One region of the Methylobacterium sp. Gmos3 genome, then DNA from elsewhere that is predicted to be linked to it. Evidence: predicted binding sites of a transcription regulator. Region 1 holds the regulator's gene; each other region holds the start of a gene.

Region 1 (9,879 bases):
GATGGGCGAAATGCGAGCCCTGGATGCGCTTCTGGCGCATCCACACGTAGCGGGCGTCGAAGGTGATGTTGAAGCCGGTCGTGCCGGCGCAGAACACCACCATGCCGCCGCGCTTCACCACCAGCGCCGAGACCGGGAAGGTCGCCTCGCCGGGGTGCTCGAACACGATGTCGACGTCGTTGCCCTTGCCGGTGATGTCCCAGATCGCCTTGCCGAACTTGCGGGCTTCCTTGGTCCAGGCATGGAATTCAGGGGAGTTCACCTTCGGGAGCTGGCCCCAGCAATCGAAGTCCTTGCGGTTGATGACGCCCTTGGCGCCGAGGCTCATCACGTAGTCGCGCTTCGACTCGTCCGAGATCACGGCGATGGCGTTGGCGCCGGAGGCCGCGCAGAGCTGCACGCCGAACACGCCGAGGCCGCCGGAAGCGCCCCAGATCAGCACGTTCTGGCCCGGCCGCACGGTGTGCGGGGCGTGGCCGAACAGCATCCGGTAGGCGGTGGCGAGGGTCAGCGTGTAGCAGGCGGCCTCTTCCCAGGTGAGGTGCTTCGGCCGGTGCATCAGCTGGCGCGACTGCACCCGGCAGAACTGCGCGAAGGAGCCGTCGCCCGTCTCGTAACCCCAGATGCGCTGGGTCGGCGAGAACATCGGGTCGCCGCCGTTGCACTCCTCGTCGTCACCGTCGTCCTGGTTGCAGTGGACGATGACCTCGTCGCCGACCTTCCAGCGCTTCACCTTGGCGCCGACCTTCCAGACGATGCCCGAGGCGTCGGAGCCGGCGATGTGGTACTCGCCCTTGTGCACGTCGAAGGGCGAGATCGGCTCGCCGAGACCGGCCCAGACGCCGTTGTAGTTGACGCCGGCGGCCATGACATAGACCAGCACTTCGTCGTCGCCGATGTCCCACACCGGCAGGACTTCGAGCTGGTGCGACTGCTCCGGCGGCCCGTGGCGCTCGCGCCGGATCGCCCAGGCGTACATCTTGGCCGGCACGTGACCGAGCGGGGGGATTTCCCCCATCTCGTACAGGTCCTTGACCTCGCGACCCGCTTCCTGGACCGCAGCGCTCGCCGCCATGTCGATCTCCTCGCTCACACGCGGTCTTATGCAGTGCCGCGGTTCTTCGGCTTCCGGCTATAGCTGCGTTGCGAAGAGCCTCCAAGTGGGCCGAAAGTCTGAGAAAGCCGGCTTCTCACAGGAACGACGCCGCTCCGCAGAGCAGAGCCTTCGCGCATTCAAAATCCGTTTCTCGAACGGCCAAACATTATTCGGCCGGGACAGGCAGGATGCCCCACCAATTCAGTCGTGGCGGGGTGCTTCGTCGGCCGCCCAGAGGTGTTGCGCGGCATAGCCCCGGTAGGGTCGCCAGGCCTCGGCATGGGCGACGAGTTCGGCCGGGCTCGGGCGGCCGGTGCCCCGGTCGAGGGCCCGCAACAGCCCGACATCGCCCACCGGCAGGGCATCCGGCAGCTTGAGCGCGCGCATGGCGATGTACTGCGCCGTCCAGGGGCCGATGCCCCGGATGGCGGTGAAGCGCGCCACCGCGTCCTCCAGGCTCGAGGCCGGGGCGAACAGGGCGGGATCGGCCAGAACGGCCGCCGCGAGCGCCCGGATCGCCGCGCCCCGGGCGCGGGGCATGTTGAGGACCAGGGCGACATCCGCCTCCACCAGATCCTCCGGGGCCGGGAACAGCCGGTTGAGTGTGCCGATGGCCGGCACGGGCGTCCCGAACGCCTCCGCGAGGCGCCCGGCGAGGCGTCGCGCGGCGGCCACCGACACCTGCTGGCCGAGGATCGCCCGGCATCCGGTTTCGAACGGGTCCCAGGCGCCCGGCAGGCGCAGCCCCGGCCGCGCGGCGACGAGGGGCGCGAGACGCGAATCGCGCGAGAGGCAGGCGCCGATGGCAGCGGGGTCGGCCTCGCAATCGAACAGGCGGCGCAGCCGTGCCGCGACGTCCGAACCGGCGGACGGGTCGAGGCCGGTGAGGGTCGCCACGAGCCCGTCCCCACCGGGCGCCACCGTCACGGTGCCGGCCCGACCGCCGAGGCGAACCGTGCGGGCATAGGGACCGCCCACGTCGGCGCGCTCGACGCCGGGAATCGCCCGCGCCGCGAGGAAGGCGCGCAGGCCCGCCCAATCGTAGGGCTGCCGGACGGGGAGGGTGACGATCACGGGAGGGAGGCCTCCGAAACGAGAAAGGCGGCCCGAAGGCCGCCTTCCGTCAGACGATCACGCCGGCCTCAGCCGCGCGAGTTGATCGGCACGTAGTCGCGCTTGTCCGGGCCGACATAGAGCTGGCGCGGACGGCCGATCTTCTGCTGCGGGTCCTCGATCATCTCGGCCCACTGGGCGATCCAGCCCACCGTGCGCGCCACGGCGAACAGCACCGTGAACATGTCGGTCGGGAAGCCCATCGCCTTCAGGGTGATGCCCGAGTAGAAATCGATGTTCGGGTAGAGCTTCTTCTCGATGAAGTACTCGTCCTTGAGGGCGATCTGCTCGAGCTGCATGGCGACTTCGAGCAGCGGATCGTCCTGGTGGCCGAGTTCCTTCAGGACCTCGTGCGTCACCTTCTGCATCAGGCGGGCGCGCGGGTCGTAATTCTTGTAGACGCGGTGGCCGAAGCCCATCAGGCGGAACGGATCGTTCTTGTCCTTGGCCTTGGCGACGTACTTGCCGACGTTCTCCGGCTTGCCGATCTCCATCAGCATCTTCAGCGCCGCCTCGTTGGCGCCGCCATGGGCGGGACCCCACAGGCAGGCGATGCCGGCCGCGATGCAGGCGAAGGGGTTGGCGCCCGAGGAGCCCGCCAGACGCACCGTCGAGGTCGAGGCGTTCTGCTCGTGATCGGCGTGCAGGATGAAGATCTTGTCCAGCGCCTTGGCGAAGATCGGATTGACCTGATACTCCTCGCACGGCACGGCGTAGCACATACGCAGGAAGTTCGAGGTGTAATCGAGGTCGTTCTTGGGATAAACGAAGGGCTGGCCGATCGAATACTTGTAGGCCATCGCCGCGAGGGTCGGCATCTTGGCGATCATGCGGATCGACGCGATCATCCGCTGGTTTTCGTCGGTGATGTCGGTCGAGTCGTGGTAGAAGGCCGAGAGGGCACCGACCGAGGCGACCATCACCGCCATCGGGTGTGCGTCGCGGCGGAAGCCGGTGAAGAACCGGTTCATCTGGTCGTGCACCATCGTGTGGCGCGTGACGCGGTAATCGAAATCGGCCTTCTGCGCCTCGGTCGGCAGGGCGCCGAACAGCATCAGGTAGCAGGTCTCGAGGAAATCGCCCTGTTCGGCCAATTGCTCGATCGGGTAGCCGCGATAGAGCAGCACGCCCTCGTCGCCGTCGATGTAGGTGATCTTCGATTCGCAGGAGGCGGTGGAGGTGAAGCCCGGATCGAAGGTGAAGGCCCCCGTCTGCGCGTAGAGCTTGCTGATATCGACGACATCCGGCCCGATCGTGCCGGATTTCACCGGCAAGTCGATCTGCTTTCCGTCCACGGTGATGGTGCTGGTGCCGCTCATGGGACGTGGACCCTTCTGATGGGACGTGACGAGACCGGTTCTGCTCCCCCGAGGCGCCCCCGGACCCGAGAGCGCACCGCTTTTGTTGCGGTTGCTCACAGAACCCTCGGTTAGCCGAACGGCAGTGCAGCGGCAACGGGCCGGGTGACAAAGCCTGCCGCCCGCAATGCGAAAACCGGGCCGATTCAGCCCTGCGGAATCTGGTCCCCCAGGCGGGCCAGGCACTCGGTCCGGCCCAGCACGGCCATCACGTCGAACAGGGGAGGGGATGTGGTGCGACCGGTGAGCGCCGCACGCAGAGGTTGCGCCACCTGCCCGAGCTTGCAGCCGGTCGCCTCGGCATGCTGGCGCACCGCACCCTCGGTCGCCGCCGCGCTCCAATCGGGCAGGGCCTCCAGCGCCGGCAGCACCGCCGCGATGCGGGCGCGGCCCTCGTCCGAGAGCAGGGCCTTGGCCTTGTCGTCGGGCACCAGCGGCCGGGCGGCGGTGAGGTAATAGGCGCTGTCGAGGAGTTCGATCAGCGTCTTGGCGCGCTCCTTCAGGCCGGGCATGGCGAGGGTGAGCTTGTCCCGCAGGTCGTCGGGCAGGGGCACGGGGATGCCGCGCTCCGGGCCGACCTGGGGCAGGATCGCCTCGATCGCCGCCACGAGGTCGGCGTCGGTGCTGGTGCGGATGTAGAGGCCGTTGAGATTCGCGAGCTTCACGAAATCGAACCGCGAGGCCGAGCGGCCGACCGCGCCGAGATCGAAGGCCTGGATCATCTCCTGCGTCGAGAAGACTTCCTGGTCGCCGTGGCTCCAGCCGAGCCGGACCAGATAGTTGCGCAGGGCGGAGGGCAGGTAGCCGAGGTCGCGATAGGCCTCGACGCCGAGCGCCCCGTGGCGCTTCGAGAGCTTCGCCCCGTCCGCCCCGTGGATCAGCGGGATATGCGCCATCCTCGGCACCTCCCAGCCCAGCGCCGAGAAGATCTGGCTCTGGCGGGCGGCGTTGGTGAGGTGGTCGTCGCCGCGGATGATCTGCGTGACGCCCATGTCGTGGTCGTCCACCACCACGGCGAGCATGTAGGTCGGCGTTCCGTCCGAGCGCAGGAGCACGAGGTCGTCGAGGTCGCGGTTCGCCCAGGTGACGCGGCCCTGCACCGCATCGTCCACCACGGTCTCGCCCTCCAGCGGAGCCCGCAGGCGGATCACCGGCTTCACGCCCTCCGGCGCCTCGGAGGGATCGCGGTCGCGCCAGCGCCCATCGTAGCGCAGCGGCTTGCCCTCGGCGCGGGCCTGCTCGCGCATCTGGGTCAGCTCGTCCTGCGAGGCGTAGCAGCGATAGGCGCGGCCGGCGGCGAGCAGCCCGTCCACCACCTGCCGATGGCGCTCGGCGCGGGCGAACTGGAACACGACGTCGCCGTCCCACTCCAGGCCGAGCCACCTCAGCCCTTCGAGGATCGCGTCGATGGCCGCCTTGGTGGAGCGTTCCCGGTCGGTATCCTCGATGCGCAGCAGCATCCGCCCGCCGTGGTGGCGGGCATAGAGCCAGTTGAACAGGGCTGTGCGCGCCCCGCCGATATGGAGGAAGCCGGTGGGCGAGGGGGCGAAGCGCGTGACGACGGGAGACGACATCTTTGGTTTTCGGACTGGCGGGGGCGGCCGGCGGCGGCCGGGACCGGATTGCGGTGGAAAGCGCGGCGACGCAAGTTCGATCCCTGCCCGTCGTCGCGTCGGCGCGTTCCGCTGACGGCGACAGGGCATTGCTCCGCCCGCCGGGTCAAGTGCCTGGGGGTGAGATCACCCCAATCCCACCCCGAGACTGTCGCCCGGCCCACCGCGCGCGCTAAGCAACGGGCGGGCGCCTGCGGCATCGTGGGCGCGAGTCGCGGGCGGAATGGATGCAGCGGATCGGGGCGGGGATGGCGGCGGGGGCGACCACTCGCCTCCGCATCCCCGACCTTGCGCTCGGCGCCCTGCGCGGGCGCTTCCTGCACGCCCTCGCCCTCGAGGCCGGGCAGCGGCGGCTGTTTCCCTGGCTCGCCGTCGCGTTCGGCATCGGCATCCTCGTCTTCTTCGCCGCCGCCGATGGGCGGCCCTTTCTGCCCGCGCCTCTCCTGGCCGGGGCGGCCTGCCTCCTCCTCGCCGCCCGGCTCGGAGCGCGGCCCGGGGCGATGGCCCTGGCGCTCGCCCTCGGGTTCGCCTGCCTCGGCTTCGCCGCTGCCGCATGGCGGGTCGAGAGCGTGGCCGCGCCGATCCTCACGCGGACCATGGTCGCGCCGCTCACCGGGGTGATTGAGGGCTTGGACGAGCGCGAGGAGGGCGCGCGGCTCATCGTGCGCGTCGAGAGCTTCGGCGCCCTGCCGCCCGAGGCGCGCCCGCGCCGGGTGCGGGTGTCGTTCCGCAAGGCGCCGCCGCTCAGGCCGGGCGACACCGTGAGCGCCACGGCGCGGCTCCTGCCCCCACCGGAGGCGGCCCGGCCGGGGGGCTACGATTTCGCCCGCGACGCCTACTTCCAGGGGATCGGCGCGGTGGGCTCCCTGGTCGGGCCGATCACGGTCGCGCCGACGCCGGACCTGCCTCCCTCGCTCCGCTTCGCCGCCGCCCTCGACGAGGCCCGCAACGCCCTGACCCGCCGGATCGCCGGCAGCTTCGGCGGCCAGCCCGGCGCCGTCGCCGCCGCGCTCGTCACCGGCAAGCGGGGGCTGATCGGTCCGCAAGCCAACGATGCCCTGCGCGCGGCCGGCATCTACCACGTCGTCTCGATCTCCGGCCTGCACATGGTGCTGGCGGCGGGGGTCGTCTTCTGGCTGATCCGGGCGGTCCTCGCCCTCGTGCCCCATTGCGCCCTGTTCTGGCCGATCAAGAAGATCGCGGCGGGGGCGGCCATGGCGGGCGCCACCGCCTATTGCGCCTTCTCCGGCTGGGACATCGCCGCGGAGCGCAGCCTGCTGATGACGCTGATCATGCTCGGTGCGATCCTCGTGGACCGGCCGGCGCTCTCGATGCGCAATCTCGCCCTCGCCGCCCTCGTCGGCCTCGCGCGGGAGCCCGAGGCCCTGCTCGGACCCAGCTTCCAGATGTCCTTCGGCGCAGTGGCGGGCCTCGTCGCCTGCGCCCGGCTCATCGATGGGCGGCTGTTCCTCACGCCCGGCGCGGGACGCCTCGGGCGGACCCTGGGCCTCGTCGCCAGAGGCATCGTCGGCACCCTCGCCACGACCCTCGTCGCCCAGGTCGCGACCGCCCCGTTCGCGACCTACCATTTCCAGACGGTGCAGCCCTTCGGCGTGCTCGGCAACGCGCTGACCCTGCCCCTCGTTTCCCTGGTGGTGATGCCCTGCGCCGTCCTCGGCACGCTCACCTATCCGTTCGCCCTCGACCGGCCGGTCTGGTGGGTGATGGGGCAGGCGGTGGCCGGGATGCTCGCCGTCTCGGAATGGATCGCCGGGTTCGGCCGCTCCGTCCTCGTGGTGCCGGCCTTCGGCACGGGAGCCCTGCTCCTGCTCGCGGCGGCGCTCCTCATCGCGACGCTTCCCATCTCGAACCTGCGCCGCCTCGCCCTGCTGCCGGCCCTGGCGGGCCTGGCCTTCGCGGCCCTGCCGCACCGGCAGGATCTCTACATCGACCGCCAAGGCGCGGGCGCGGCCCTGCGCGGGGCCGACGGGCGCCTCGTGGTGCTCGGCAAGCCGCCCGCCTTCGTGCTGGAACAATGGCTGAAGGCCGATGGCGACGGCCGGCGGGCCGGCGACCTCCTGGCCGCGCCCCCGCCGGGCCGCTGCGACCGTCTCGGCTGCACCGCCCGCCTGCCGGATGGCCGGGCCGTCGCCCTGGTGAAGGACAGGCGCGCCTTCCCGGAGGATTGCGCCCGCGCCGCCCTCATCGTCACCGCGCTGCGGGCACCGCCGGACTGCGCGGCGCCGCTGGTCATCGACCGGCGACGCCTCGCGGAGGGGGGCGCCGTCTCGGTGAGGCTGGACGGCGACGCCCTGGTTCCAACCTATGCCCACGCGGCGAGCCGTGCGCCGCCATGGCGTTCGGGCCGGGAGCCGGAGCCCCCTTCGGATCAGTAGCGGCGGACGAGGCTCACGAGGCGACCCTGGATCCGCACCCGGTCGGGGCCGAGGACGCGGGTCTCGTAGGCCGGGTTCGCCGCTTCGAGGGCGATGGAGGAGCCGCGCCGACGCAGGCGCTTGAGGGTCGCCTCCTCGTCGTCGATCAGGGCGACGATGATGTCGCCGGTATTGGCGGTTTCCTGCTTGCGGATGACGACGAGGTCGCCATCGAGGATGCCGGCATCGACCATCGAGTCGCCGCGCACCTCAAGAGCGTAATGCTCGCCGCCGGCCAGGAAGTCCGGCGACATGGTGACGGTGTGGCTCTGGCTCTGGATCGCCGCGATGGGCGTGCCCGCCGCGATGCGCCCCATGACCGGGATCGCGACGCCCCGGAACTCCTCATAGGCCCGAGGCTGAGGCGTCGCGGCCGGCGGCAGCTTGGCGAGCCCGCCCTCGACGACGCTCGGGGTGAAGCGCCGGGGCTCGGGCGCCGCAGCCGCCGCCGCCTCGGCCGCCTCCGGCCCGCGCCCCAGAGCGTCGGGCAGGCGAATCACCTCGATGGCCCGCGCCCGGTTCGGCAGGCGGCGCAGGAAGCCGCGCTCTTCCAGGGCGGTGATGAGGCGGTGAATGCCGGATTTCGACTTCAGATCGAGGGCATCCTTCATCTCATCGAAGGACGGCGGCACGCCGCATTCCTGCATCCGCTGCTGGATGAAGCGCAGGAGGTCCAGCTGCTTGCGCGTGAGCATCGTTCGGGTCTCGCAAAGTGGCGGCGGTCGCACGGAAACAAATCGCGAACACGTTAAGCGTTCCGCAAGTGTTCCGCAAGAGACAAGCTTGGCCTTGCGTCGGTTCGTAGGGCGATGCCGGCTCACCCGAACGCTATCGGACCGTCCGAGCCGCTCTCATAGGTCACGGCAGGAGCTTGAGCGGGTCGTGTCCACTAGCGTGGTGTCGCTCGCCGAGAGCCACCACGATCACCGGCTTTGGCCGGGACGCCCAGGCAGGCCAGCACGGCGGGCTCGGCCGTGTCCATCAGGGTCGCGAGCCTTGGCATCTCGGGCCGGAGTTTGATCGGCCGCCCGTCGCCATGGCTGGCGGGCCGCCTCCGCGTCGTCCTGGGCCAATGCGGTGGCGATGGGGGCCGAGACGACGAGCTCGACCCCGCGCAAGCCGCGCCAAGTTCGCATCGCCGCCGCCAGGGAGCGACGACACACGCACCGGACCGGCACCGGCGCGACGCCTGGTCTTAGGCGGCAGTGGCCTCCGCCGGGGGCTGTTCCTCGGCTTGCGCATCGAGGAGCGTCTGCCAGCTGAGTTGCGAGGCGAGGTGGAGCACGATCGCCCCCAACCAACCGCGAGCGTGGAATTCGGCCACCACGTCGGCCGGAAGGGCGCGGAACGCCGCTTCATCGACCAGCTGGAAGCCCGTCAGCGTGGAACTCACCGGGGGGATCTCACCGGTCGCCGTGACGGCGGATGTCGTCAGCCGCAGTTCGGCCGAACGGGGCACCAGCAGGCGGTGTTCCAGCAAGGCGGCCGAGAAACTGCGGGTGGCTTCGTACTCGGCTGCATAGGCCTTGCTCAATGCCATCGCCGCCTGAGCCCGGGGCGTCGGCGCGCCGGCCTCGTCGAACAGCCGGTCCGTCGTCTCGCCATCGGCCTCCGGGACGATCAGCGAACTGGTCGTATCGACGCCGAGCATCGCCGGCCCGTCACCCGCCTGCACGGCGATGAACGGATAGCGCCGCAGATAGGCCGGGATGTAGAGGCCGGGACGCCACACGCCCGCCTTGTCGATGAGCAGGTTGCGCCCCGCTGACAGCCCGCTCAAGGCCAGGGGCAGAGCATCCTCGGCTTGGGCGAAGACGATCGGCATGACGCGCCCCGCCGCGGCGAATTCTGCCACGGTGAGGGGAATCGCAACGGCTTCGGCCGCGAAGCCGAAATGCCCTTCGCGCCGAACCCCGAGCGTACGATGCTCCGGGAATCGGACCACGTCCGGCTTGCCGTAGAACAGCGGCGGCACCTGAGACGCGGGCGAATTGGTGGTTGCGGAGTTGGCCATCGGTTCGTTCTCAGATGTGAAGGACGTCAGTCCAGCATCCCGCCGGACCTGGATGGAGAGCTTCCAGAAGCCGCAATCCGGCAGCGGGAGGAGGCGCGCGGTCTTCAGCCCCCCGCCTCTCGGCTCAGGATCGGGGGCGTCCTGGCCCTGAACGGAACGAGCGGGCTGGGGGCCGAACCCGTCGTCGCTGGCGTCAGCGGGGCTTGATGGCTGCGTCGAGGGCGGCCGAAAATCCCCGGAAGGAGAAAGG
Region 2 (9,879 bases), on a different contig from region 1:
CCGCGTTCGGCATCTCAACCTTCTTGCGGAATAGGAACATCGCTCGCCCCCTCGAATTGATCGGACTGTCGTCAATATGGGGTGGCGCGTTCCGTCGCGAAAGCGAAGTCTCCTCTTCGCCGCAGCAGGAAAGCTCTCCCCAGGCACTAGACCATGGGTGCGTATTTCTGGTTGTACTCGTCCGTGGGGCGGCGCGGCGCCCGGTGAGGGGGTGGTACAGGTGGGATCGGACCAAGCCACCACCCGTCTCCTGGGCAGCCTCGAAGGCGAGGCGCAGCTCGGTGATCCCTTCGCGGCGGCGGTGCGGGCGACGCGGATGCCGATGATCGTCACCGACCCCCGCCAGTTCGATAACCCGATCGTGTTCGCCAACGACGCCTTCCTCAAGCTCACGGGCTACAGCCGGCTCGAGGTGACGGGGCGCAATTGCCGCTTCCTGCAGGGTCCCGATACCGACCCCGAGGCCATCGACCGGATCCGCAAGGCGATCCGCGAGGAAGTCGACATCAAGATCGACGTCCTGAACTACCGCAAGGACGGCTCGACCTTCCACAACGCCCTGTATGTCGGCCCCGTGCGCGACGAGAAGGGCAAGCTAGTCTACTTCTTCGCCTCTCAGCTCGACGTCTCGGAGCATCACCGGATGCAAGCGGAGATCGACGATCTGAAGGCGCGCCTCGCCGAGGCCGAGGCGCGGCTCGATCGCCGCTGAGGGACTGCCTCAGGGCCGTGTCAGGAAGCCGATCGGCTCACGGCCGGGCTGACCCAGCCACAGCAGGACCGCGCCGAGGACGAGCCCGACCAGGGAGGCCGGCGCCAGGGTGAGCGGCAGGCCGAGCACGTGCCACAGCCAGGGCGCCGCGCCCTCCACCCCCGTCTGCAAGGCGCCCGCCTTGTCCTTGAACAGGGTGGTGATCACGTCCGACACGGAGGTGACGCGCAGACCGTTATTCGCGATGGAGCGGGCGCCGTCATAGACGAGGGCGACGAAGCCGCCGGCCATGAACACGAGTCCGAGCAGGCGGGCGAGGAAACGGAGCATCACCGGGTCATCGAACCGCGCCGGGGCGGCGCGGCATTCCGCCTACGGTCTGCGGCGGGCGGGTGCAAGCGGTTGCCTGCCGCCGGGCCCCGTGCCACAGCCCCGCTTCGGAGGACGACCCTCCGGTGAACGCCAGAGAGCGCGCATGGCAACGACGGCACCCGCCCTCGTGATCTTCGATTGCGATGGCGTGCTCGTGGACAGCGAGCCCCTGAGCCTCGCCTGCCTCACCGCCGGCCTCAACCGCATCGGCGTGCCGATCGACCTCGACACGGTGCGCAGCCGCTTCGCGGGCACGTCCATGGTCTCGATCATGGGCCATATCGAGCGCGATTACGGTATCCCCGCCCCGGACGGGTTCGTGGACGACGTGAAGGCCGAGACGCTCGCCACCTTCGACCGCGAGTTGAAGGCGATGCGCGGCGTCGCGGAGGCGATCCGGGGGATCGGCCTGCCGATCTGCGTCGCGTCGAGCAGCGATCCCGTGCGGCTGCGCCACTCCCTGACTCTCACAGGCCTGCTGCCGCTCTTCTCCGGCAACGTCTTCTCCTCGGCGCAGGTGGCGCGCGGAAAGCCATTCCCGGACCTGTTCCTGTTCGCCGCCGACCGGATGGGCGCCCCTCCGGCCACCTGTCTCGTCATCGAGGACAGCGTGCCGGGGGTGACGGCGGCCGTGGCGGCGGGGATGCGGGTCGTCGGCTTCACCGGCGGCGGGCATTGGGGCCACGATCCGGAAGGTATCGATCTGTTGCGCGCCGGCGCTGGTTCGATTTTCTCTGATTATTCGAATTTGTCTAAAGTCATTTCACGTTGAAGTTACATTCCCACGTTGTGTAGCTACGCAACGAAACTAGACTGTCACAATTCCACTCGCCTTGGCCGCAAAAACGGAAGACAATTCCGTTGACGTTCGGTGAACGTGGGATCATCATGACTGTGCCGACCTTGCAAAGGGCGGCCGCGGTGATTTGATAAGCGTCGCTTGCGCCGCGTCACCAAACGCTAAAGCACTGCGAGTGCTCGTTTGCGCCTCGCGGTCCTTCGGTCTGGAGGACAACGTGACTGACATGCTCGTCCCGCATCGGATCTCGAACCACCCTCAACCGCGCTGTCGACGCTAGCCGCCTCCGATCGTCTCGGAAGTCACCGGCCCGTCACCGCAATCAGGCACGGCTTTTGCGCCGGCCGCAGGGAGTCGCTCGTCCGATGCCCATATCCCTCTCGTTCGTCACGCCCGTGAATCACACAGACACGCCCCTCCCCTCCGGCGAACCGCCGCCCCTGCCCTTCACGACGGAGCCTGCTCTCGCGCGGGTGATCGAAGTGGGTGAGGTCGCGGCCGGGATCGCCGTGCCGGAGGATCGCGGCGTGCGGTTCTTCTCCGCCTCTCGGGATTTCGACGGCCTCGACGGCATGTTGTTCCGCAGCCCGGAGCAGGCGGCCCGCGCCGTCCGCGATCTGGCTCGCCCCGGCGCGCGCAAGGCTCCGCGCCCCGTCGCCGTGTGAGTTGCAACCGGCCTTTCCAGCCGGTCTCTCAGGATGAGCGTGCGAAGCGCGCCCGTATCAACCGGGCTACTTCGCGCATTCCTCGCGGGCGCGCTTGATCGCGTCCGCGAAACCGGCCAGCTCGTATTCGTCGCTGGTCGGGTTGCCACGCATCGACGTGGTCTTGATCGTGAGCTTCGGCGCGCGACCGCTCATTTCCGTCACCACGCGCGTCTCGTCCGACGGGTTCTGCAACCACGCATTGCCCTCCTTCACGACGAGCCCATAGCGGGACGTGCCGAGATTGAGGGTCGGGTCGGTCGGAGCGGCCGGGGAGCCGGCCTTGATCTGCGCGGCGGCGGGCTTCGGGGGGAAGCCGAGCATCACCGCCACCTCGTTGGGGACGTTCTCGGCCTTGCGCACCGTGACGAACAGATAGGCGCTGTCGCGCTTCAGGGTCTTGGGCGAGCGGGTCTGCGGCTGGGCGATGGCGTAGCAGATGCGGCTGCGCGCCTCGCCGTTCACGAAGACGTTCCAATCCCCGAAGATCGCCACCGGCACCGCCTGCTGCATCCCCGGCGGGGTCACTTGGCTCTTTTCGGCCTTCCGGCTGCTTCGGCGAGAGGCATGGCGGGAGCGGCGACTCGGCGCCGCATCGGCCGCCGGGGCCTCGGCATCCTGCGCCACGGCCGATCCGACGCCGATCAGGCGGCTTGCCACCGAATCCGGTGGGGCGGCAAAGGCGAGGAGAGCGACGATGCCGACCGGAACCAGATGGGAGACGCGGACCATATTCATTCCCTGCGGGCGCAAGCCGGAGCGAGCTGTGCCGTTAGGGATCGATTAATGAACCCGCCTCGGGACAACAGCAAGGCAGCCGGCGACGAGCGCCGTGGACCGATCAGCCGTCGGACAGCTCAGACCGCGCGAATCTCGGCGGCGGCGATGGCCGGGACGACGAGAGCCGGCGACGGCTCCTCCGCCAGATCCGCCTGCACGGCCACCTCGACGGGAACCGTCACGGCCCCGGGGAGCGCCCGACGCTTCGGGGGATCGTTGTAGGGGGTGTTGTAGCCCTTCCGGACGGCGGCCCAATAGGTCTCGCGCGCCAGATCAGTGCCTACCAAGGCGGCGTCGATGACGGCGCTCGCATGAGCGGCGAGATCGGCAACCTCTTCGGGCGTCATCCAACTCTCGATCGACATGCTGTGCGGTCTCTCCGGTCGCGCGCTCAACCCCCATAACGCAACGCACCTAGCTAGACGGTGAACGCACCACCGCCTCGCCGGTTGCGCCGCATCATCTCAGCGTGAGGATTCGTCGAGACGGCCGAGCCAGGCCTGCGCCTGGGTGCGGACGTTGTCCGGTGCCGTGCCGCCGTAGCTGGTGCGGCTCGCCACCGAGTTCTCGACGCCGAGCACCGCGTAGATCGCCTCGGTGATCTTCGGCTCGGCTTCCTGCATCTCCGCGAGCGAGAGGTCTTCGAGACCCACGCCCTTCGCGGCGGCCGCACCGACGAGGCGCCCGGTGACGTGGTGCGCCTGCCGGAACGGCATGCCGAGTTCGCGCACGAGCCAGTCGGCGAGGTCGGTGGCGGTGCTGAAGCCGGCCCCTGCCGCCTTGGCGAGCACGTCCGCCGCCGGCTCGAGGTCCCGCACCATGCCGGTCATGGCCGCGAGGCAGAGCGAGAGGGCCTGGAGGGCATCGAACGTGCCTTCCTTGTCCTCCTGCATGTCCTTCGAATAGGCGAGCGGCAGGCCCTTCATCACGATGAGCAGGCCGGTGAGCGCGCCCACGATCCGCCCCGCCTTGGCGCGGACCAGTTCGGCCGCATCCGGGTTGCGCTTCTGCGGCATGATCGAGGAGCCGGTCGTGTAGCCGTCCGACAGCTTCACGAAACCGAACTGGGCCGAGGTCCACACCACCAGTTCCTCCGCGAAGCGCGACAGGTGGACGGCGCAGATCGAGGCGGCGGCGAGGGATTCCAGGGCGAAGTCGCGGTCGGCCACGGAATCGAGGGAATTGGCCGTCGGGCGGTCGAAGCCCAGGGCCGCCGCCGTGGCGTGCCGATCGATGGGGAACGAGGTGCCCGCCAGCGCCGCCGCCCCGAGGGGGCATTCGTTGAGCCGCGCCCGCGCGTCGCGGAAGCGGCCCCGGTCACGGGCCAGCATCTCGACATAGGCGAGGCAATGATGCCCGAACGTCACCGGCTGGGCGGATTGCAGGTGGGTGAAGCCCGGCATCACCGTGCCGGCATGGGCCAGCGCCTTCTCGGCCAGCGCCCGCTGCAGGTCGGCGGCCTGGGCGTCGAGGGAATCGAGGGTGTCGCGCACCCACAGCTTCATGTCGGTGGCGACCTGATCGTTGCGCGAGCGCGCCGTATGCAGGCGCCCTGCCCCCGGCCCGACGATCTCCGTCAGCCGGCTCTCGACCGACATGTGGATGTCCTCGAGCTCGCGCTTGAACACGAAGGTGCCAGCCTCGATCTCGTCGCGGACGGACTTGAGCCCGGCCTCGATCGCCGCCACATCCTCTGCGGGCAGGATCCCCGCCTTGCCCAGCATCGCGACATGCGCCAGCGAGCCGCGGATATCCTGGGGCGCCAAGCGCTTGTCGAACCCGATGGAGGCGTTGATCTCCTCCATGATCTCGGCGGGGCCGCTCGCGAAGCGCCCGCCCCACATCCGGTTGCTCATGTCGATCCTTCCGCGCCGCGCCAATTCCAAGAGGCAAGCCTGATGCCCGTCCGCAAAGGTCTCATCGCGGGCGGCGGCCTCGCAGCGCTCGGCCTTGCCGGCCTTGCCCTATACGGGAGCGGTCTCGTGGGCGGCAACGGGGGTCCGGCCTCCGGCCCCTGCGCCGCCGCCGCCCCTGCTCTCGTCCGGGTCGATGCCGCCGCGAAAGGCCAAGTCGCCGCGATGCAGGCCCCGAAGCAGGCGAAGCCCGCCCCCGACCTCACCTTCAAGGGGCCGGACGGGGCCGACACCAGCCTCGCCGCCATGAAGGGCCGGCTGCTGCTGGTGAACCTGTGGGCGACGTGGTGCGCCCCCTGCAAGGCGGAGATGCCGGCCCTGGACAGGCTCCAGGCGGAGATGGGGGGCAAGGACTTCGACGTGGTGGCGATCAACGTCGACACGCGCAACCTCGACAAGCCGCCGGAATGGCTGAAACAGGCGGGCATCACCCACCTGCCGTTCTACGCCGATCCCGGTGGTCGCGTCCTGCCCATCGTCCAGCGCCATGCGGATTCGGCGGGCCTGCCCACGACGCTGCTGGTCGACGGCGCCGGCTGCACCATCGGCGTGATGAAGGGCGGGGCCGAGTGGTCGAGCCCGGACGGCCTCGCCCTGATCCGCGCCGCGCTGGGCCGTTGATCGCAGGGGCGGCGCGGGCTACCCCGCAGGGATGCGGTTCTATCTCGGTCTCGCGACCACCTTCCACGATCCGGCCCTCGCCCTGGTGGGGCCGGACGGAACGTTGCTCTTCGCCGAGGCGACGGAGCGCTTCCTGCAATACAAGCGCGCGCCGAATTGCGAACCCGACGCTCCGGCGCGGATCGCGCCCCTGCTCCGCGAATTCGTCCCGCCGGGCTCGGAGATCGTCGTCGCCTCGACCTGGGGCGACCAGTTCAGCGGCTTCCTGAAGGGGCAGGCCCAGGCGGGCACCTTCGACCTGCCGACGCTCGCCGCGCATCCGGTCGATCTCAACGCGTCCTTCGTGCCGGAACAGGCCGAGCGGGTCTTCATCGCCGATCTGCACCTCGCGCAAGCGCGGGCGGGCCTCGGCACGCTCCTCGCCCTCACGCAGGACGTGCGGACCGGCGGCAGCCCGCCCCGCGCGCGCATCGTCGGGCAACGGCGCTATGCGCACCACCTCTGCCACGCCGCCTACGGATTGTGGGGAAGCCCCTTCGCGGAGGCCACGGCCCTCACCGTCGACGGCATGGGCGAGACCGGCGCCTCGGCGATCCACCGCCTGAGGGACGGCCGGATCGAGGAGGTGAAGCGCCATCGCGGACGCGGGTCGCTGGGCTTCCTCTACGGCCTCATCACCGATCTCGCCGGGTTCGATCAGGTGAAGGGCGAGGAGTGGAAGATCATGGGGCTTGCCCCCTATGGCCGCCCCGATCCCGACCTCGCCGCCATCCTCGCCCGCCTCTGCCGGGTGGAGGGCACGCGCCTGCGCTTCGCCAATGCGGACACGATCCGGGGCGTCGCCGCCGAACTCCTGGCCCGCCGCCCCGCCGATGCCATCGAGAACGGCTGGGCGGACCTCGCCCGCTGCGGGCAGGACCTGTTCGGCACCCTCATGGACGCCCTCGTCGCCGAGGCCCATGCCCTCGCCCCCTCCGAAAACCTCGTGATCGCGGGGGGCTGCGGGCTGAACTCCTCCTACAACGGCCGCGTGCTCGGCCGCTCGCCCTTCACCCGGCTGCACGTGCCCTCGGCCCCGGCGGATGACGGCAACGCGGTCGGCGCGGCGTGGCTCGCCTTCCAGGAGGACCATCCCGACTGGTCCGGCCCGCCGGAGGAAGCCCGGCCGCTGACGCCCTATCTCGGCGCGCGGGTCTCAACCGCGCCGATGGAACGCCTCGCCGAGCACGAGCCCCGCGCCCGCAAGCTCGGCCACGGCGCCGTGACCCGCGAGGCCGCGCGCATCCTGGCCGCGGGAGGCCTCGTCGGCTGGGTACAGGGGCAGGCCGAGTTCGGCCCCCGCTCCCTCGGCAACCGCTCGATTCTGGCCGATCCGCGCCCCGCCGGCGCCAAGGACGCCCTGAACGCCAAGGTGAAGTACCGCGAGGCCTTCCGCCCCTTCGCCCCGTCCATCCTGGCGGTCGCCGGACCGGACTGGTTCGAGGACTTCGCCGACAGCCCCTACATGGAGCGCACGCTGGTCTGGAAGGAGAGCGTGCGGGACAAGGTGCCCGCCGTCGTCCACGAGGACGGCACCGGGCGCCTTCAGACCGTCACGGCCAAGCGCAACCCGGCCTACGCCGCCCTCATCGAGGCGTTCCGCGAACTGACGGGCGTGCCGGTGCTGCTCAACACGAGCTTCAACGTGATGGGCAAGCCGATCCTCCACACGGCGGAGGACGCGATCCTCATGTTCTACACCACCGGCCTCGACGCCCTCGTGGTGGAGGATTGGATCGTCGTGAAGGACCCGACCATGATTCGCGGCACCTGACGCACCACGGCGTGCAGGCAGATTGCGTTCTCAATCCCAGATTGGAAACAGCCGTCCAGCCGACGAGAACGCCGCTCCCGCTCTTGCCGATTGAGAACAAAGAGAGTACAAAATCGCTCCGGCGGGCGCGTTGTGATCGGCGCCCATCCTCTCCATAAGGAGCGTCGCCAGATGGCCCAGCCCGCGCTGAAAGTGTTGGATATGCCCCCCGCAGACAAGGACAAGTCCAAGGCGATCGACGCCGCCCTGTCGCAGATCGAGCGGGCCTTCGGCAAAGGCTCGATCATGCGCCTCGGCAAGAACGACAAGGTGCAGGAAGTCGAGACGATTTCCACCGGGTCGCTGGGCCTCGACATCGCGCTGGGCGTCGGCGGCTTGCCGCGCGGTCGCGTGATCGAGGTGTACGGCCCGGAATCGTCGGGCAAGACCACGCTCGCCCTGCACACCATCGCCGAGGCCCAGAAGAAGGGCGGCGTCTGCGCCTTCGTGGATGCCGAGCACGCCCTCGATCCGGTCTACGCCCGCAAGCTCGGCGTGAACCTCGATGACCTGCTGATCTCCCAGCCCGACACGGGCGAGCAGGCCCTGGAGATCACCGACACGCTGGTGCGCTCCGGCGCCATCGACGTGCTGGTGGTCGACTCGGTGGCGGCGCTGACGCCCCGTGCCGAGATCGAGGGCGAGATGGGCGAGAGCCAGCCCGGCCTTCAGGCCCGCCTGATGAGCCAGGCCCTGCGCAAGCTGACCGGATCGATCTCCCGCTCGAACTGCATGGTCATCTTCATCAACCAGATCCGCATGAAGATCGGCGTGATGTACGGCTCGCCGGAGACCACGACGGGCGGCAACGCCCTGAAGTTCTACGCCTCCGTGCGCCTGGATATCCGCCGCATCTCGACGCTCAAGGAGCGCGACGAGGCCATCGGCAACCAGGTCCGCGTGAAGGTGGTGAAGAACAAGGTCGCTCCGCCGTTCAAGCAGGTCGAGTTCGACATCATGTTCGGCGAGGGCATCTCGAAGGTCGGCGAGCTGATCGATCTCGGCGTGAAGGCCGGCATCGTCGAGAAGTCGGGCGCGTGGTTCTCCCACGACAGCCAGCGTCTCGGCCAGGGCCGCGAGAACTCGAAGGGTTTCCTGCGGGACAACCCGGCGGTCGCCGCCAAGATCGAGGGCATGATCCGCCAGAACTCGGGCCTCGTCGCCGAGAAGATCCTCGAGAACGCCAAGCCGACCGAAGACGATCTCGACCCCGGCGAGGCGTAAGCCTCATCCCACCGGCCTCGGCAGAGCGGCCCCGGAGAAATCCGGGGCCGCTTTTGTTTCGGTTACCGACCCCGTCATTGCGAGCGTAGCGAAGCAATCCAGGGACGGGGGTGCGCTTCACAAGCGGGGCGCTTCTCTGGATTGCTTCGCTACGCTCGCAATGACGAAACGGACGAGGACGATACGAACGCAAAACGGCGAAGCGATCCCACGGGGGATCGCTTCGCCGTCAAGCTACGAGAAAGCGGCGTGGTCGAGCGGTGAGCCCGACCGCGCCTCAGGCGGCTTCGCCGGCCTCAGTCTGAGGAGCGGCTTCGCCCTCGACCAGCTTCCAGGTCTTGAGCTTCGAGAAGGGGCGGCACTCCTCGATGAACACCGTCTGCCCGACCTTGGCCGAATTGGCCTCGTCGTGCGCATGGTAGTTCTTCGAACGGCGGACGGTCTTCTTCATCACCGGGTGGGTGAAGCGGCGCTCCACCTTCACGACGATGGTCTTCTCGCCCTTGTCGCTGACGACAGTGCCCTGCAGGACGCGCTTCGGCATGGTTTTCTCCTCAGGCCTTGGCGGACGCGAGCGTCTGCTGACGCTGCAGCGTACGCACCCGGGCGATGTCCCGCCGCACCTCACGGATGCGGGAAACGTTCTCGAGCTGGCCGGTGGCACCCTGGAAGCGCAGGTTGAACTGCTCCTTCTTCAGGTTCAGCAACTCGTCGGCGAGCTGATCGGCGGAGAGCGCCTTCAGGTCGGCATGGCGTTGGATGGTCTTCACGAACGATCTCCTTAATCGGCGATGCGCGTGATGATGCGGGTCCGCACCGGCAGCTTCGCCGCGCCGAGGCGCAGGGCCTCGCGGGCGATGTCGGCGGTGACACCGTCGACCTCGAACATGATACGGCCGGGA
Region 3 (9,879 bases), on a different contig from region 1:
AATGCCGAGCGCCCCCACGGAGCCGCCCCGTCTCAACGTCTGGGACTATTCTACAAAGGACCTCGGAAAGACAGAGCAATGCTTGCCGGTTTGGCACGTCGAGCCGAACCGTTGCGCAAAAGTCGCATTTTTGCCGCGTTGCAACACATGGTCAAAACGGCGCGTTCGGAAAAATATCGTTGAATGGTCAAGCTGTTGTCCCGGTCCGAGACGGGACGAACCGGCAAACGCCGCGCCCCGATCCAGCGGCGCCGCGAGCCCCGGACACCCGTAGCCGGGGCATCTTTTTGGATTGCCTAAGCCCGAAACGCCCGATGCCGGGGCCGAATCATGGCGCGTCGTCAGGCGCTTCGCCTACGGAAGCGGCAAAAATTGCCGATCCGCTCAGCCGGCAGCCTTGCGTCGAGGCGCGGGCTTGGCCGCGCGGCGTTCCAGAACCTCGCGCAGGAAGCGCCCGGTGTGACTCGCGGGTGAGGCGGCGATCGTTTCCGGCACGCCCACGGCGACGACCTCGCCGCCGCCGTCGCCACCCTCCGGCCCCATGTCGATGACCCAATCGGCCGTCTTGATGACTTCGAGATTATGCTCGATGACGACGACAGTATTTCCCTGGTCGACCAGCTCGTGCAGTACTTCCATGAGCTTGGCGACATCGTGGAAGTGTAGCCCAGTCGTGGGCTCGTCCAGAATGTACAAAGTGCGGCCCGTGGCGCGCTTGGACAGCTCCTTCGACAGCTTCACCCGCTGCGCCTCGCCGCCCGACAGGGTGGTCGCCTGCTGGCCGACGCGGACGTAATGCAGGCCGACGCGCTTCAGCGTCTCCATCTTGTCGCGGATCGAGGGCACCGCCTTGAACAGCTCCGCCGCTTCCTCGACCGTCATGTCGAGGATGTCGGCGATCGATTTCTCGCGGTACTTCACCTCGAGCGTCTCGCGGTCGTAGCGCTTGCCCTTGCAGACGTCACAGGTGACGTAGACGTCCGGCAGGAAGTGCATCTCGATCTTGATGACACCGTCGCCGGAGCAGGCCTCGCAGCGCCCGCCCTTAACGTTGAAGGAGAAGCGGCCCGGCTGGTAGCCCCGCGCCTTGGCCTCGGGCAGGCCGGCGAACCAATCGCGGATCGGCGTGAAGGCGCCGATATAGGTGGCGGGGTTCGAGCGCGGGGTGCGCCCGATCGGCGACTGGTCGATGTCGATGACCTTGTCGAGGTGCTCCAGCCCCTCGATCCGGTCGTAGGGCGCCGGGTGCTCCACCGCCCCGTTCAGCTTCTTGGCCACCGCCTTGTAGAGCGTGTCGATCACGAGGGTCGACTTGCCGCCGCCGGACACCCCCGTCACGCAGGTGAAGGTGCCCAGCGGAATCGCGATGTCCACGTCCTTCAAGTTGTTGCCGCGCGCACCGAACACCTGAAGCGTACCCTTGCGGCCCTTCCGCCGTGCGGTCGGCATCCGCACCGCCATCTCGCCGGTCAGGTACTTGGCGGTGAGCGAGGCGGGGTTCGCCAGCACCTCGGCGGGCGTGCCCTGGGCGATGATCTCGCCGCCGTGGATGCCCGCGCCGGGGCCGACATCGACCACGTAATCGGCCTGGAGAATGGCGTCCTCGTCGTGCTCCACGACGATCACCGAGTTGCCGAGGTCGCGCAGGCGCTTCAGCGTGCCGAGCAGACGCTCGTTGTCCCGCTGGTGCAGGCCGATGGAGGGCTCGTCGAGCACGTAGAGAACGCCGGTCAGGCCGGAGCCGATCTGGCTCGCGAGGCGGATGCGCTGGCTCTCGCCGCCGGACAGCGAACCGGAGCCGCGCGCCAGCGTCAGGTATTCCAGGCCGACATCCATCAGGAAGCTCAAGCGGTCGCGGATCTCCTTGAGGATGCGGACCGCGATCTCGTTCTGCTTGGCCGTCAGCTTCTCCGGCAGGTCGGCGAACCATTGGTGCGCCTTGCTGACCGACAGGTCAGTGACGTCGCCGATGTCGTGCATCGCGACCTTCACCGCCAGCGCCTCGGGCTTGAGGCGCTTGCCGAGGCAGGCGGCGCAGGGCGTCTCGCTCATGAAGCGGCCGATCTCCTCGCGCACGGCGTCGGAATCGCTCTCCTTGTAGCGGCGCTCCAGGTTCGGGATCACGCCCTCGAAGGGCTTGTTGACCGAATACCGGCGCAGGCCATCGTCGTAATAGAAGCGGATCGCCTCGCGGCCGGACCCGTATAGCACCACGGCGCGGTCGGCGTCCCTCAGCTTGCCCCAGGGGGTACTGGTCTCGAAGCCGAAATGGGCGGAAAGGGCATCGAGCGTCTGCCCGTAATACGGCGAGGTCGATTTCGCCCAGGGCGCCACCGCCCCGCGCTTCAGGCTCAAGGCCGGATCGGAGATGACCAGTTCGGCGTCGATCCGCATCTCGTGGCCGATGCCGCCGCAGGTCGGGCAGGCGCCGAACGGGTTGTTGAACGAGAAAAGCCGCGGCTCGATCTCGGCGATGGTGAAGCCGGAGACCGGGCAGGCGAAGCGCGACGAGAAGGTGATGGACTGCGCCTCCTCCCCCTCGGCCACGTCGGCGTAGACGATCTCGGCGATGCCGTCGGCGAGGTCGAGGGCGGTCTCAAAGGAATCGGCCAGCCGCGAGGCGATGTCGTCACGCACGACGATGCGGTCCACCACCACGTCGATGTCGTGCTTCAGCTTCTTGTCGAGCTTGGGCGCGTCGTCGATGGCGTAGAACTCGCCGTCGATCCGCAGGCGCTGGAAGCCCTTCTTCTGGAACTCGGCGATCTCCTTGCGGTACTCGCCCTTCCGGCCGCGCACCACGGGGGCGAGCAGGTAGAGCCGCGTCTTCTCCGGCAGGGTCAGCACCCGGTCGACCATCTGCTGGACGGTCTGGCTCTCGATGGGCAGGCCGGTAGCCGGCGAATAGGGGATGCCGACCCGCGCCCAGAGCAGGCGCATGTAATCGTAGATCTCGGTGACGGTGCCCACCGTCGAGCGCGGGTTCTTCGAGGTGGTCTTCTGCTCGATGGAAATGGCCGGCGAGAGCCCGTCGATCTGATCGACATCGGGCTTCGACATCATCTCCAGGAACTGGCGGGCATAGGCCGAGAGCGATTCGACGTAGCGGCGCTGCCCCTCGGCGTAGATCGTGTCGAAGGCGAGCGACGACTTGCCCGAGCCCGAGAGGCCGGTGAACACCACCAGCCGGTCGCGGGGGATCGTCAGGTCGACGTTCTTCAGATTGTGCTCGCGGGCGCCGCGCACGGAGATGACGCGCTGGTCCCGCGCCGCCGGGCCGGCCGAATCGAACAGCTTCTCCAGCTTGGCATCGATGGACGCTTCGGCCTTGGCCGCGGCGCGCGGAGGCGCCTTCGCGGTGGCCTTCACCGTCGACTTATCCGTCACTTTGGCTGTCACCTTGGCGCCGGCCTTGCCGGCGGCGGGACGGGGGCTCGCGGGTTCGGCGGCCTGCTTCTGGGCTCCGGCACGGGCTCTGGCCATGAGGGCGGCGGTCTTTCGAGGCGTCGACGCGGATGGGGAGGCGTCCGGTGAACCGGCCGCGGCACCGGCTCATGTCGATCCCCGCTGGCCGATGGCAAGGTGCGACGGTCCATTCGCGGACCCGCCCCCGCGTCAGCTTGCTAGAACGAAATGAGTACGCGGGCAACCGGCCCCGCGCAGGGCAGGCTGGCGCCGGCCTGCCTTGCGGCCAAGCGCGGGCCGCCCCAGAGGTATGGCTCCGCCACCCGATTGCCGACACCTGCCGATGCAGATTCTCGCCGCGACCGAGCCGCGCGCCACCCTGACCCGCGACGGCGCGTGGTCCACCCGCCTCCTGTTCCTCATCGTCGGCCTCGGCACCGCCGCCTGGGCGCCGCTGGTCCCGCATGTGAAGGCGCAGGCCGGTTTGAGCGAGGCGCAACTCGGCCTCCTGCTGCTCTGCCTCGGCATCGGCTCCATCGCGGCGATGCCCCTCGCGGGCGGGGCGGCGGCGCGGTTCGGCCTGCGGCCGGTGGTGCTCTTCGGCACGGGCGCGATCGCGCTGCCGCTGCCGATCCTCGCGAACGCCGATTCGGCGTGGCTGTTCGCGCCCTGCCTGCTCCTGTTCGGCGCGGGGATGGGTGCGGTCGATTGCGCCATGAATCTCCAGGCCGTCGCGGTGGAGAAGGCGAGGGGACGCCCGATGATGTCGGGCTTCCACGGGCTCTACAGCCTCGGCAGCCTCGTCGGAGCGCTGGCGGCGGGGGCTTTGCTCTTCGCCGGGCTCGGGATCGGCACCACGACCCTGCTCGCGGTCGCCGCCATCGCCGTGATGTTCGCAGCCTCCTGGCCCGGCATCCTGGCGCGGGCCGCCACGGCGGGCGGCCCCGCCTTCGCCCTTCCGCGCGGGATCGTCCTCGTCATCGGCATCCTGTGCTGCATCACCTTCCTCACGGAGGGATCGGTGCTCGATTGGAGCGCCGTGTTCCTGTCGCAGGACAGAGGCGTCGATGCCGCGCGGGCGACGCTCGGCTACGCTGCCTTCTCGGTGACGATGACGGCCGGCCGTCTCGCGGGGGACGGGATCGTCGCATGGCTCGGGCGGAGGCGCGTCCTCGTCCTCGGCGGGCTCTGCGCCGCCGCCGGCCTCGCCCTCACGGTCCTCGTCCCGGCCTGGGAGGCGGCGCTGGCCGGCTACGCCCTGGTCGGGGCGGGCTGCGCCAACATCGTGCCCGTGCTGTTCACCGCCGCCGGACGCCAGACGGCGATGCCCCCGAGCGTCGCCGTGCCGGCCGTGACCACCTTCGGCTATGCCGGGGTGCTCGCCGGCCCGGCGCTGATCGGCTTCGTCGCCCAGGGGACGAGCCTGCCGACCGCCTTCATGACGGTCGCGGTGCTGCTGGTCGGCGTCGCGGCGGCGGGGCGGGTGCTGCGCCTGTAAGGCCCCGGCCTAATCCGAAAAGCCTTCGAGCACGATCTTGCCCTTGGCCCGGCCGGATTCGATCAGGGCGTGGGCCCGCCGGAGGTTGTCCGCATCGATGCGCCCGTAATGCTCACCCAGGGTGGTGCGCAGGCGTCCCTCGTCCACGAGCCGCGCGACCTCGTTCAGGAGCCGCCCCTGCTCGGCGATGTCGGCGGTGGCGAACATCGAGCGGGTGAACATGAACTCCCAGTGCAGGGACAGGCTCTTCCGCTTCAGCACCGAGATATCCAGGCTCTCGGGATCGTCGATCAGGGCGAAGCGCCCCTGCGGCGCGATCAGTCCGGCGATCTCGGTGAGATGCAGGTCGGTGTTGGTGGTCGAGAAGACGAGGCCCGGCGCGCCGATCCCGAGGGCCGCCACCTCGGCGGCCAGCGGCTTGCCGTGGTCCACGACATGGTGCGCCCCGAGATCCCGGCACCATTGCGCCGTCTCCGGCCGCGAGGCGGTGGCGATCACCGTCAGGTCGGTGAGCTGCCGGGCGAGCTGGATCGCGATGGACCCGACTCCGCCCGCCCCGCCGACGATGAGCAGCGCATGGGCCGCGCCGGGCACGGGCCTGCCCGTGTCGAGCCGGTCGAACAGGGTCTCCCAGGCGGTGATCGCCGTGAGCGGCAGGGCGGCGGCCTGCGCCCAATCGAGGCTCGTCGGCTTGCGCCCGACGATCCGGGCATCGACGCAGTGAAACTCGGAATTGGTCCCCGGTCGGCCGAGATCGCCGGCATAGAACACCGCGTCGCCGGCCGCGAATTCCGTCACCTCCGCGCCGGTCGCGACGACGGTGCCGGCGGCGTCCCATCCGAGCACCTTGGCGCCGCCGGCCTCCGGCTCGGCCCGGCGCCGGACCTTGGTGTCCACCGGGTTCACCGAGATCGCCTCGACCTTCACCAGCAGGTCGCGCGGTCCCGGCTCGGGCTCCGGCAGGTCGAGGTCGATTAGCGCCTCGTCCTGGGTGATCAGCAGGGACTTCCGGTATCCGACGGCGCGCATCGCGACCTCCTCGTATCGAGGCCCGCGTGATGCCGCCGCTCTTCCCGGCGCGCAAGTACGCACATAAAAGGCCACTAGTGTCGAAAAGGATACCGTCATGGCCCGAACCCGCCACCACAGCGGCGATTGCAGCCCCGGCTGCGCCGTGGAAGCCACGCTCCGGCTCATCGACGGCAAGTGGAAGGGCGTGATCCTCTACCACCTGCTAGAGGGGACGATGCGGTTCAGCGAACTCCGGCGCCGGCTGACGAGCGTCACCCAGCGGATGCTGACGAACCAGCTCCGGGAAATGGAGGCGGACGGGCTGATCGCGCGGAAGGTGTACGCCCAAGTACCTCCCAAGGTTGAGTATAGCCTCACCGAGCGCGGCCGCTCGCTGCAACCTGTCATTTGCGCATTGAAAGCTTGGGGCGATTTGCACACCGGCGATGCAGAATCTCTTCGCCCTGCTGCTTAATCAAGCAATTTGCCTCCACATAAGCTCCGCATCGGAAACGATAATTTTATCAAGCTTGTCGAGTATTGGACAAACGAACACTATCCCTGGCTGAGTTATGATGTTCCTCGCGACGCTCCATTCCCGCATCCTGGCCGTCGCGCTGGCGCCGTGCCTTGCCTTCGCGGGGGCCGCCGGGGTCTCGATCTCCCATCAGTGGGAACGGCGTGCCGAGATGGTGCAGGTCGAGGATTACGTCGGCCTCTCCTCGCGGATCAGCGCCTTCGTCCACGAGGCACAGCGGGAACGGGGCGCCTCCAGCCTGTTCCTGGCGGCCAAGGGCACGCAGTTCGGCCAGGAAATGGCGGCGCAGCGGGTCCGCACCGACGCGGCGCTCGGCGGCCTGCGGGAAGCGGTCTTGACGGGGGGCTTCGCGGCGATGGGCGGGACACCCGCCGCCAGCGCCAAGGATTTCGCGGACAGGCTCGGCGGCCTCGCCGCGCAGCGCAAGGCGATCGATGCCCTGTCGATCCCAGCGCCGCAAGCCGCCGTCTATTATACCGGCATGATCGGCTCGGGCCTCGGCCTCGTCCGCGCCATGGGCGGCGCCATGGACGAGGCCTCGATCGCGGCCCGCGCCCAATCCTACGCAGCGTTCCTGATGATGAAGGAGGCCGCCGGCCAGGAGCGCGCCGCCGCGTCAGCCGTGTTCGCCTCCGGCCAGTACGACCTCGCGGCCCTACGCCGGCTCGCGACCCTCGCGGCAGATCAGGCGAGCTACACAAAGCTGTTCCGCTCCGCCGCCGCGCCGACGCAGGCCGGCGCCCTCGACGCGGCCGAGGGAAGCGGCCCCTCCCGCGAGGTCGCGCGGCTGCGCGAATCCCTTCTCTCCCTCGCTCCGGGCGAAACCCCGGCCTTCCGCGACGCGCCGGGCTGGTTCAAGCTCGCGACGCAGCGCATCGACGCGCTGAAGGGTGTCGAGGACCAGCTGACCGGCGAACTGATCGGGCAGGCGCGGTCCCTGCGCGCCGATGCGGAGCGGCTGCTGTGGCTCTGGATCGGCGGGGCGCTCGCGCTGCTCGCGGCCTCGGCCGGCATCGCCGTGGCCCTCGGCACCGCGATCAGCCGCCCGCTCACCCGCCTCGCGCATGCCCTCACCGTCATCGGCCGGGGCGAGGGCGAGGGCGATGCGGTGGTGCTGCCGGCTGGCGGCCCGCGCGAGTTGCAGGCGATCACCGGCGCGGCTTTCGCCTTCCGCGAGAGCGTCGCGGAGCGCCGCACCGCACGGGCGGCGCAGGAGCGGATGGCCCTGGAACACGCCGCCGCCCAGCGCGAGACGGCCAAGCTCCTCGCCGACGATTTCGAGGGACAGGTCGGCAGCATCGTGGAGGCGGTCTCGGCCTCGGCGAGCCAACTCGAATCCTCGGCGCTGGGCATGGCCAAGGCCGCCCGCGACACGACCGGGCTGAGCCGCGCGGTCGCCAGCGCCTCGGCCTCGGCGGCGGGTTCGGCCGATGCGGTCGCCGCCGCGACGGAGGAACTGTCGGTGTCGGTGCACGAGATCGCCTCGCAGGTCGGCGCCTCGGCCAACCTCGCCGCCACCGCCCAGCGCGACGCGGACGGCGCGGCGGCGGAGGTGCGCCGCCTCGCGGAGGCCGCCGCCAGCATCGGCGAGATCGTCGGGATGATCTCCAGCGTCGCCGCGCAGACCAACCTGCTGGCCCTGAACGCCACCATCGAGGCCGCCCGCGCGGGCGAGGCGGGCAGGGGGTTCGCGGTGGTCGCGGCGGAGGTGAAGGAACTCGCCGCCCAGACCACCCGCGCCACCGACGACATCTCGGTCAAGGTCGCGGAGATCACGGGGGCGACGGCGGCCTCGGTGCGCTCCATCGGCGGCATCGCGACCGTGGTCCGCGACCTCGCCCGGATCGGCTCGGACATCGCCGCCATGGTCGAGGAGCAGGGCGCCGCCACCGCCGAGATCGCCCGTACCACCGCGCAGACCTCGCAGGACACCCGCGCCGTCTCGGGCCATGTCGCGGGGGTCGATGCCGCTGCCGCGACTGCGAGCCTCGGTTCGGATCAGGTGCTCACCGCCGCGAGCGATCTGTCGCGTCAGGCGGGGGCCCTGCGCGGAGCGGTCGCAGGCTTCCTCACACAGGTAAGGGCGGCGTGAGTCGTCCTCTCGCCACAGAGTCGACTCATTTCGGGCATGGTCTGACAGGCCGGGGCCGTGCCATCGCGCGGTGATCGGTTTAGAGGTAAGAACGCGCCCCTGGCGAGGCGCTGAGCGAGACGTGGGGGCGTCGAGCATGAATCGGAACGCGTACGGCCAAACCGATCGCAGCCTGGCCTGACGGCTGCGATTCGCTTGGTGTTCCTTCGACGTCCGTTCTCCCTGCCGCAGGGGGCTGCCCGCGCGGTGCTGATCGCCTGGGCGGCGAGTGCTGCCGGCCTTCTGCTGCCGGAGCCCGCCCGCGCCTTCGACCTGTTCGGCCTGTTCGGTTCCGAGCCGGAGCCGCCGGCCCCGAGCCCGACCGCTCTGCCCTATGCGGCCAAGATCACCGGCACCGACGATTCCGACGTCCTGACCGCCGTGCAGGACGCCTCCGCCCTGTACCGCCTGCGCCAGGAAGCGCCCCCGGACGGGGAGGGGCTGGTGCGCCGCGCCGAGGCGGACATCCTCAAGCTCGCCGACGTCCTCTCGGGCTACGGCTACTATCAGGGCCGGATCGAGATTCGCATCGACGGCGTGCCCGTCGCCCCCGGCCGGACCGAGGCGGCAGTGCGCGCCGCCGAGGCGTGGCGCAACCGCGGCCTCGTGCCGGTGAAGGTCGCCGTCGATCTCGGGCCGCTCTACACCCTGCGCCGGATCGCCGTGCGCGACCGGGCCGGGCGGCCCTTCCCGGAGGAGGTGCTGCCGCCGCGCCTCACGCGCGTCGATGACGACGTGCCGGCCCGCTCCGCGACCGTGCTCGCCCGCGAGGCGGCCATCGTCGACAATTTTCGCGCGCAGGGGCACCCCTTCGCCAAGGTGGTGGACCGCGACCCCGTGGTGGACGATTCCGCCCACGTCATGGACGTGACCTTCACCCTCGATCCGGGGCCGAAGGCCGGGATCGGGACGGTGAGCGTCCGGGGCGCGGAGGGCATGGACCCGGCCACGATCCGCTCCTTCATCTATGCGGAGCCGGGCGATCCGTATTCGCCGCAGGCCGTGTCGGCGATTCGCCGTTCGGTGGCGCGCCTCGAAGGCATCGGCGCCGTGCGGGTGCGCGAGGGGACCGAACTCGACGCGGACGGCAACCTGCCGCTCTTCGTGGAGGTCAGCGAGCGCGAGAAGAACCTGATCGGCGTCTCGGCGCGCTACTCGACGGTCGATGGGCCGGGGGTGCGGGCCTATTACGCCAACCGCAACCTGTTCGGCGGCGGCGAGACCTTCCGCCTCGACGCCGATCTCTATTATCTCGGCCTCGGCTACGACCCGTTCGCGCAGCAGCGCAAGCAGGCG

The links. The regulator LexA, encoded in region 1, represses DNA repair genes until DNA is damaged. The targets are predictions, from matches to a motif close to TGTTCNNNNTGTGTTCNG.
Region 2: recA (recombinase RecA) is a predicted target of LexA. The motif match lies at 7,807-7,824, and genes of this name have one in related genera.
Region 3: uvrA (excinuclease ABC subunit UvrA) is a predicted target of LexA. The motif match lies at 3,625-3,642, and genes of this name have one in related genera.

What each region holds. Positions count from the first base shown of each region.
Region 1 covers NZ_JBWJYL010000001.1:318,355-328,233, forward strand. Annotated here, with positions in the region: gene ccrA (crotonyl-CoA carboxylase/reductase) at 1-1,075, opposite strand, end outside; gene ACS5Q7_RS01620 (DNA-3-methyladenine glycosylase family protein) at 1,298-2,170, opposite strand; gene gltA (citrate synthase) at 2,239-3,528, opposite strand; gene gltX (glutamate--tRNA ligase) at 3,714-5,141, opposite strand; gene ACS5Q7_RS01635 (ComEC/Rec2 family competence protein) at 5,408-7,576, shown strand; gene lexA (transcriptional repressor LexA) at 7,570-8,310, opposite strand; partial or broken gene ACS5Q7_RS01645 (IS256 family transposase) at 8,553-8,715, opposite strand; gene ACS5Q7_RS01650 (SapC family protein) at 8,811-9,629, opposite strand; gene ACS5Q7_RS01655 (invasion associated locus B family protein) at 9,823-9,879, opposite strand, start outside.
Region 2 covers NZ_JBWJYL010000007.1:346,057-355,935, reverse strand. Annotated here, with positions in the region: gene msrA (peptide-methionine (S)-S-oxide reductase MsrA) at 1-40, opposite strand, end outside; gene ACS5Q7_RS17020 (PAS domain-containing protein) at 221-712, shown strand; gene ACS5Q7_RS17015 (PetM family of cytochrome b6f complex subunit 7) at 722-1,042, opposite strand; gene ACS5Q7_RS17010 (HAD family hydrolase) at 1,188-1,856, shown strand; gene ACS5Q7_RS17005 (hypothetical protein) at 2,249-2,548, shown strand; gene ACS5Q7_RS17000 (invasion associated locus b family protein) at 2,615-3,319, opposite strand; gene ACS5Q7_RS16995 (hypothetical protein) at 3,445-3,732, opposite strand; gene argH (argininosuccinate lyase) at 3,832-5,223, opposite strand; gene tlpA (thiol:disulfide interchange protein TlpA) at 5,266-5,901, shown strand; gene ACS5Q7_RS16980 (carbamoyltransferase family protein) at 5,933-7,714, shown strand; gene recA (recombinase RecA) at 7,916-8,977, shown strand; gene rpsQ (30S ribosomal protein S17) at 9,255-9,521, opposite strand; gene rpmC (50S ribosomal protein L29) at 9,532-9,747, opposite strand; gene rplP (50S ribosomal protein L16) at 9,759-9,879, opposite strand, start outside.
Region 3 covers NZ_JBWJYL010000014.1:13,044-22,922, forward strand. Annotated here, with positions in the region: gene ACS5Q7_RS22920 (hypothetical protein) at 1-183, shown strand, start outside; gene uvrA (excinuclease ABC subunit UvrA) at 385-3,483, opposite strand; gene ACS5Q7_RS22930 (MFS transporter) at 3,749-4,903, shown strand; gene ACS5Q7_RS22935 (zinc-binding alcohol dehydrogenase family protein) at 4,913-5,932, opposite strand; gene ACS5Q7_RS22940 (winged helix-turn-helix transcriptional regulator) at 6,030-6,389, shown strand; gene ACS5Q7_RS22945 (methyl-accepting chemotaxis protein) at 6,487-8,544, shown strand; gene ACS5Q7_RS22950 (autotransporter assembly complex protein TamA) at 8,791-9,879, shown strand, end outside.